Regions from separate parts of the Kocuria sp. ICS0012 genome, predicted to be linked through region 1. Evidence: riboswitches for the same ligand, from Rfam matches in the RefSeq annotation. Region 1 holds a riboswitch; the other holds the start of a gene.

Region 1 (4,182 bases):
GGTCACCTTGGAGTTCTCCCCGATCCCGATCCACAGCAACAGCAGCGGTACCCACGCGAGGGACGGCACGGCGCGCAGCGCGCCGATCGTGGGCGAGCCGATGGCCCGCGCCCACGGGGAGAGCCCCAGCAACGCGCCGAGCAACAGCCCGAGCCCACTGCCGATCAGGAAGCCCACGATCACGCGCTGCGTGGAGATCCCCACGTGCAACCACAGGTCACCGCTGCGCAGCAGCTCCCATCCCGCGGCGAGCACCGCGGACGGGCGCGGCAACTGCACGGGGGAGAAGGTCCCGTTCGTGGAGAGGGTGTGCCACGCGAGCACCAGCAGCACGGGCAGGACGATCCCGATCAGCCCCAGGGCCCAAGGATTGCGCAGCGCGCTGGGACGCGTGCGGGAATCCGCCGCGGCAGGGGTGTCTGATGGGGGTGCGACGTCGCCGGGTGCCACCGCGCCCGCCTCGTGGCGTCCGTTGTCGTCGGACAGTATGGCCACCGCAGTGACGCCAGCTGCTTCGGAGGACGTGCCGCCCGGTGCTTCGCGGGACGCGCCGTCCGAGGACCGCGGTGCGGCGGAGGAGGTGTCGTGAGTGCTCATGAGGACTGCTTCCCTTCGATCACCTGGGCCACGGCGGCCGCATCGGCGTGTTGTGCGTAGTGCTGCTCCACGATGTTCGCGAGCGCCTCGTCCACGTCCTGCTGCGAGGAGACGTCCCCGGATTCCACCAGGATGGGCCCGACCCGCTCGAGCACCGCGAGCTGTTCGGGGCCCGGAACGGGGTCGATGTCCAGGTGGGTGCGCTGCCAGACCCGCCGGGCGGTGTCGCGATCGATGCTCGCGCCTTCCGCGAGGATCGCGATCCCCTCCTCCGGGTGCTGCAGCGCCCACTGCCGCGCGTAGGCGTACGTGTTCACCACGTCCTGCGCACCCGTGGGGTTCAGCTGCAGGAACACCTCCCGCGCGTTGAGGAACCCGTACGTGTTGAACTCCAACTGCCGGTGGAACAGCACGTCCCCGGCCTTCTCCGCGGCGGCCATCACGGGGTCCAGTCCGGACCATGCGGCCACCTGACCGGTGTCCAGCGCGGTGCGCCCGTCCGCGTGCTGCAGGTTCACCACGGTGACGTCCTGTGCGCTCATGCCCGCCGCGCCGAGGGACTGCAGGAGGAAGAAGTACGGATCCGTGCCCTTCGTCGCGGCCACGGACGTGCCCGCGAGATCCGCCACGGTGCGCACGGGGGAGTCCGGGGTGCGCACGAGCGCGGACCACTCGGGCTGTGAGAACAGGTCGATCGTCCTGATCGGCGAGCGGTTGGCACGCGCGAGCAGTGCGGCGGAACCTGCCGTGGAGCCCACGTCCACGACCCCAGCGCGTAGCGACTCGTTGGCCTTGTTGGAACCGGCCGAGTACACCCACGTTACGGTCTGGCCGTGGGCCTCGGCGACCTTCTCGAGCCAGCCCTTGGCCTTGATGATCAGGGACAGCGGGTTGTAGGTCGCGTAGTCCAGGTAGATCTCGTGCGCGGAACCGCCGGCCACACCGCGGCCCGGACCTTCGCCCTCCATGACGCATCCGCTCAGGGGCAGCGCCAGCGCGGACAGGCCGAGTGCCTGCAGTGCGCGGCGTCGGGACAACTGCGCCATGCGCTCAGCGCTCCACGCCGAGCAGGGCCAACAGGTGGGCGCGCAGCGCGGTGATCTCACTGTCCTCGCGGGAGCGCGGGCGGGCCAGCTCGGGGGAGATGATCTCGGCGATGGTCGCGGGGCCCGTGGCCGTTTCCCGCGCGAGCACCACCACGTGATCGGAGAGCACCAGGGCTTCCTCGACGTCGTGGGTGACCATGAGCACGGTCGTGGGATCGGCGCGGTGCACGTCCAGCAACAGGTCCTGCATCCTGATCCGGGTCAGGGCGTCCAGGGCCCCGAAGGGCTCGTCCAACAACAGGACCCGAGGGTTCCGTGCCAGGGCCCTGGCCAGGGATGCGCGCTGTGCCATGCCCCCGGAGATCTCCGCGGGACGGTGATTCGCGTGGTGGGACAGGCCCACGAGCTCCAACAGCTGCGCCACCCGCTGCTTCCCCTCCCGGGCGGGAGTCCCGTCGGGCAGACCCAGCGCCACGTTGCGGGCCACGCTGCGCCACGGCAGCAACCGCGGTTCCTGGAAGCCGACGGCGCAGCGCGGGTCGATCTCGCGCACCACCGAGTCGTCGATCCGGACTTCGCCCTCGCTCGCCGTGCCGAGCCCGGCCACGGCGCGTAACAGGGTGGACTTGCCGCAGCCCGAGGGGCCCAGGACCGAGACGATCTCGCCCGGGCGCACCGTGAACGTCACATCCTGCAACACCCGGTGCGTTCCGGGTCCCTGGTGCGCGGGGAAGGACTTGCCGACCCGGTCGAAGATGACCGCCGCGGCGTCGACGGCAGATTCCGGGCGCGTGAGGATATGGCTCAATTCATCAACTCCATCGTTCCTGGCATTAGCACCTTGCCCGCGTGGGGCTGGTTGCTGCGACGTCAACGAGCCAGGTCTCTCAGCCGCTCCGGATGGGAACCCCACCATTGAACGGGCCGGGAGCCCGCGGGTGCAAATCGTGTGACGCGCCGGGGCGCCGTCGTGACGTGCCGTAACCCGAGGTGTTTCCGAGGACCGGGGATCCCCGTTAGGATCAATGCCACAACGATCACGAGTTCCGACGTTTAGCCCTGGCTTGTCGGACGGCAACCCTCTCCCGTAGCGGGGTGCCCCAGGTGAGGATCGGGCCGCATGACACACCGCATGCGGCAAGTACGGCGCCACACAAGCGCGCTGGACCCGCAAGGTAGGCCGCCGTAGGTGGTGCACGGGGCGCGGGTCGTGTTCCTGCTGAGGGGCTGACCGAGATGAGCAAACGGATTTCCGTCAACGCGTTCGACATGACCTGCGTGGATCACCAGAGCTTCGGGTTGTGGCGCCACCCGCGGTCCCGGGCCACCGAGTACAACACCATCGAGTACTGGACGGAGCTGGCCAAGCTGCTGGAGCGGGGCAAGTTCGACGCACTGTTCCTTGCGGACGTGGTGGGCATCTACGACATCTACAAGAACTCCGCGGCTCCGGCCGTGCGTGACGGGGCCCAGGTCCCGGTCAACGACCCGTTCATGCAGGTCTCGGCCATGGCCGCCGTGACCGAGCACCTGGGCTTCGGCGTGACGAGCGCGGTGACCTACGAGCAGCCCTACACCCTGGCCCGCAAGTACGCCACACTGGATCACCTCACCAAGGGCCGCGTGGGATTCAACGTGGTGACCTCCTACCTTCCGTCCGCTGCGGAGAACCAGGGCCTGCCGCGCCAGATCGAGCACGATACGCGTTACGAGATCGCGGAGGAGTTCCTGGACGTGTGCTACAAGCTCTGGGAGGGCTCGTGGGAGGAGGACGCCGTGGTTCAGAACCGTGAGACGGGTGTCTACGCGGATCCCACCAAGGTCCATCCCATCCGGCACAGCGGGGAGCACTTCACGGTTCCCGGAGCGGGGCTCACGGCACCGTCCCCGCAGCGCACACCGCTGATCTTCCAGGCCGGCGCGTCCTCGCGCGGGCAGGCGTTCGCGGGTAAGCACGCGGAAGCCGTGTTCATCGGCGGGTTGCGCCCGGACCTCACACGTTTCGTGACTGACAAGATCCGCGACCGGGCTCAGGCCGAGGGCCGCAGCCGTGACGACGTCAAGATCTACGCGATGCTCTCCGTGGTCGTCGCGGACACGGACGAGCAGGCCCAGGAGAAGTACCGCGATTACCTGCAATACGTGGACCTGGAGGCCTCCCAGGCGATCATCGGTGGGTGGTCCGGCGTGGACCTGTCCCAGTTCGACGAGGACGAGGCCCTGAACTACATCAAGACCGACTCCATCCAGTCCTTCCTGACCCCGTTCACGCTGCAGTCCAAGGACAAGCAGTGGACGCGCGAGGAGATCGCCAAGCACTGCGCCCTGGGCGGGATGGGTGCCGTGCTCGTGGGCTCCGCACAGACCGTCGCGGATCAGCTCGAGACCTGGGTGGACGAGGGCGGCCTGGACGGCATCAACCTGGCCTACCACGTGAGCCCCGGTTCCTTCGAGGACTTCGTCGAGTACGTGGTCCCCGAGTTGCAGAAGCGCGGGCGCTACCGCACCGAGTACGAGGGCACCACCCTGCGCGAGTCCC
Region 2 (4,182 bases), on a different contig from region 1:
GACTTCCTCCACCGGCATGACCCCCGATCTCGACTCCGCCACCCGGCAGGCCCCCCGGCGCCTCGTGATCCTGGGGTCCACGGGATCCATCGGGACGCAGGCGCTCGACGTCGTGTCCGAGGCCGCGGGGCTGCGCCGGCCCGTCTCGGATGCCACCCACGAGCCCTTCGAGGTCGTGGCGCTCGCCGCGGGCGCGGGTCACCTCGAGCTGCTCGCGCAGCAGGCCGTGACGTTCGGTGTCCGTGCGGTGGGCACGAGCGGTACGGCGGACGACGCCACCCGGTTGCGTGAGCTGATTGCGGACCGGTCACGCGCGGCGTCGTCGGCGGCACCCGAGGTCCTGTATGGGCCGGACGCTGCAACCCGGATCGCGCAGTGGGAGGGTTCGGACCTCGTGCTGAACGGGATCACCGGGAGCATCGGGCTCGCACCCACCCTGGCGGCGCTGGGAGCGGGTCGGCGGGTGGCGCTCGCGAACAAGGAGTCCCTGATCGCGGGCGGTCCGCTCGTGTTGCGCGCCGCGGCGGACACGGGCCTCCAGGACGCGCTGATCCCCGTGGACTCCGAACACTCGGCGATCGCCCAGGCCCTGCGCTCCGGGACGGCCTCCGAGGTGCGCCGGCTCGTGCTCACGGCGTCCGGCGGACCGTTCCGCGGCATGACGCGCGAGCAGCTCACGCGCGTGACACCCGAACAGGCCCTGCAGCACCCCACGTGGGACATGGGGGTCATGGTCACCACGAACTCCGCGACCATGGTCAACAAGGCACTGGAGGTGCTCGAGGCGAGCCTACTGTTCGACGTCCCCCTGGACCGGATCGACGTCACGGTGCATCCGCAATCGGTCGTGCACTCCATGGTGGAGTTCGTGGACGGATCCACCCTGGCGCAGGCGTCCCCGCCGGACATGCGCCTGCCCATCGCGCTCGGAATCGGCTGGCCCCACCGCGTGACCGGCGCCGCCGCGGGGTGCGACTGGACCCGGGCCGCACAGTGGACGTTCGAACCGCTCGATTCGCAGGCGTTCCCCGCCGTGGAGCTCATGAAGCACGCGGGTTCGCGCGGCGGGACGTGGCCCGCGGTGTTCAACGCCGCCAACGAGCAGGCCGTGCACGCGTTCCACCGCGGGGCGCTCGGCTTCATGCAGATCGTGGACATGGTCGAGCGTGTGCTGGAGGATCACGACGGCGTCACGCGGCCCACCCTCGAGGACGTCCTGGGGGCGGAGGAGTGGGCCCGGGCCCGCGCGGACGAACGTATCGCCGGGATGGCATAGGGCCCTTCCGGCGGTCGCCGGCCCATGGCAGGGCCGTGCTAAAATTCCGAGTGGATGACGAGATCCGGCGCGTAGCTCTGGCTGGCCGGACGGCAACCCTCTCCCGTAGCGGGGTGCCCCAGATGACCATCCGGTCGCGGTTGCAACAGATCACGGCAAGTGCGGTTCCCCGGAAATCAGCACGTACCCGTCCCTGTGCCCTCATCCAGGGGGGACTGTTCGCCCCGCGAGTCCCCGTCACAGACCCCTGGAAAGGCATGATCATGCGAACCAAGCGTTTGATTCCCGTCGTGTTGGCCACCACCCTGGGCCTCACCCTCACCGCGTGCGGCGGCGGCTCCGACAACTCGGACCCGGCCGCGGACGGCAAGATCACCGTCGGGATCGTGGGCTCGACCCCTGTGCAGGACGCGTTGAAGCAGGTCGCCGCGGACAACGACATCACGGTCGAGTACGTGGACTTCAGTGACTACAGCCAGCCGAACCCCGCTCTGAAGAGCGGTGACATCGACATGAACTGGTTCCAGCACATCGCGTACCTCGCCGATTACAACAACAACTCCGGGGACACCATCACTCCCGTGGGCTCCACGTCCATCTTCCCGCTGGGGCTGTACTCCAAGAGCGTGAAATCCGTGGGTGACTTCAAGCAGGGTGACGAGATCGCCGTGCCGAACGACTCGATCAACCTGTCCCGCGCCCTGAACCTCTTGCACCAGCAGGGTCTCGTGGAGTTCACCAAGGACACGATCGCCCCCACTGAGCAGGACATCGACACCGCCAAGTCCAAGGTCACGGTCCGCCCGGTGTCCGCCGAGCAGACCGTGCTGTCCATGGACTCCGTGGCCGCCTCCGTGGTCAACAACGACTTCCTGGACCGCGCGAACATCGATCCCAAGTCCGCGCTGGCTCAGGACGATCCCACCGCGGACAGTGCCAAGGTGTACGACAACCTCTTCGCCGCGACCGAGGCGAACGCGGACAACGAGACCCTGAAGAAGGTCGCGAGCTTCTATTACGACGACAAGGTCCAGGACGCGGAGAAGACCGAGACCAAGGGCACCGCGGTGCCCACCAAGGTGGACCAGCAGGAGCTCAAGGACTTGCTGGCCCGCTACTCGCAGGACCTCAAGGAGCAGACCAAGTGAGCCCGTCCGCCACGGCGGACACCCTGGTCAGTTTCCGGGACGTGAGCAAGGTCTTCGTCACGGGGTCCAAACGCCGCCCGCGCACCGTGACCGCGGTGGACTCCGTGGACCTGGACATCCGCCGCGGTGAGATCTTCGCGGTGATCGGCTACTCGGGGGCGGGCAAGTCCACCCTCGTGCGGCTGATCAACGGCCTGGAACCGATCTCGTCCGGGACGCTCGAGGTCGCCGGTAACCGTGTGGACGGGCGCAGCGAGTCCCAGCTGGCGCCCATCCGCCGCAAGATCGGGATGATCTTCCAGCAGTTCAACCTGTTCACGTCACGCACCGTGGCGGGCAACATCGAGTACCCGCTCAAGCGTGCCGGGTGGAAGCCCGAGGAACGCAAGGCGCGGGTCGCGGAACTGTTGGAGTTCGTGGGCTTGACCGAGCGCGCCGGGAACTACCCCGAGCAGCTCTCGGGTGGTCAGAAGCAGCGCGTGGGGATCGCCCGCGCGCTCGCGAGCAATCCCGAACTGCTGCTCGCGGACGAGTCCACCTCGGCGTTGGACCCGGAGACCACCCAGGAGGTCCTGGGTCTGCTCAAGCGCGTCAACCGTGAGCTGGGGATCACCATCGTGTTGATCACCCACGAGATGGACGTGGTGCGGGCCACCGCGGACCGCGTGGCCGTGATGGACAGCGGTCGGGTGGTGGAGACCGGGACCACCGCGGAGGTCTTCGCCCACCCGCGGGCGCAGACCACGCGCAAGTTCGTCTCCTCGGTCACGCGCACCGTGCCGCGCGCGGACGAGATCGAGAAGCTGCGCCGGGAACACCCCGGGCGGCTCGTGCTGGTGGACGTCACCGACCAGAACCGGATCGGGGACGTGCTCTCGGACGCCGCCCGTGACGGTGTCAGCTTCAACATTGCCTTCGGGGGGATCTCCATCCTGCAGTCACAGTCCTTCGGAACGCTCACGCTGTCCCTGACCGGTTCGGACGAGTCCGTGGACCGCGCCGTCGAGAGTCTGCGCGCCGTCACCACGGTGCGGGAGGTGAGTGAGTGATGGAGTGGTCTGCTCTGGGCCCGCAGTTGTTGGACGCAACCGGGCAGACGCTGTATATGGTCTCCGTGACCCTCGTGCTGGCCGGGCTCATCGGCCTGGCCGTGGGCATGGGGCTCTACGTGACCCGGCGGGGCAGCATCCTGGAGAACGGTCCACTGTTCACCGCGCTGAACCTCCTGGTGAACTTCGTGCGTCCCATCCCGTTCATCATCCTGCTGGCCGCCCTGGGTCAGGTCACGGAATCGGTCGTGGGCACGCGCCTGGGCCCCAACGCCGCGATCTTCACCATGACCATCGGCGCTACGTTCGCGGTGGCCCGCATCGTGGAGCAGAACCTCATGACGGTGGATCCCGGGGTGATCGAGGCCGCGCGGTCCATGGGGGTCTCGCGCTGGAAGATCATCACCACGGTGATCCTTCCGGAGGCGCTCGGCCCGCTCGTGCTGGGGTACACGTTCCTGGTCATCGGCATCACGGACATGTCCGCGATGGCCGGTGCGATCGGTGCCGGCGGTCTGGGTGACTTCGCGTTGCGCCTGGGCTACCAACGCTTCAACGACCAGGTCACGTGGGCCGCGGTGATCGTGATCATCATCCTGGTCCAGCTCGTACAGTTCTTCGGCAACTGGCTCGCGCGCAGGATCATGCGCCGCTGACGCTCACGCGCCCCGTACCATGGCGACGCCGCCCCCGGAACATTCCGGGGGCG

Evidence for each region. A riboswitch is a leader RNA that binds a small molecule or an ion and turns the genes downstream of it on or off. The one in region 1 is predicted to bind S-adenosylmethionine.
Region 2: linked by a shared signal. The riboswitch ahead of A5728_RS04950 (MetQ/NlpA family ABC transporter substrate-binding protein) and the one ahead of A5728_RS08005 (ABC transporter ATP-binding protein) in region 1 are both predicted to bind S-adenosylmethionine.

What each region holds. Positions count from the first base shown of each region.
Region 1 covers NZ_LZMM01000046.1:175,780-179,961, forward strand. The annotation lists gene A5728_RS07995 (ABC transporter permease) at 1-597, opposite strand, end outside; gene A5728_RS08000 (aliphatic sulfonate ABC transporter substrate-binding protein) at 594-1,643, opposite strand; gene A5728_RS08005 (ABC transporter ATP-binding protein) at 1,648-2,451, opposite strand; SAM riboswitch class I at 2,459-2,550, opposite strand; SAM riboswitch class IV at 2,679-2,793, shown strand; gene A5728_RS08010 (LLM class flavin-dependent oxidoreductase) at 2,871-4,182, shown strand, end outside.
Region 2 covers NZ_LZMM01000033.1:93,848-98,029, reverse strand. The annotation lists gene dxr (1-deoxy-D-xylulose-5-phosphate reductoisomerase) at 17-1,276, shown strand; SAM riboswitch class IV at 1,330-1,444, shown strand; gene A5728_RS04950 (MetQ/NlpA family ABC transporter substrate-binding protein) at 1,540-2,424, shown strand; gene A5728_RS04945 (methionine ABC transporter ATP-binding protein) at 2,421-3,473, shown strand; gene A5728_RS04940 (methionine ABC transporter permease) at 3,473-4,129, shown strand.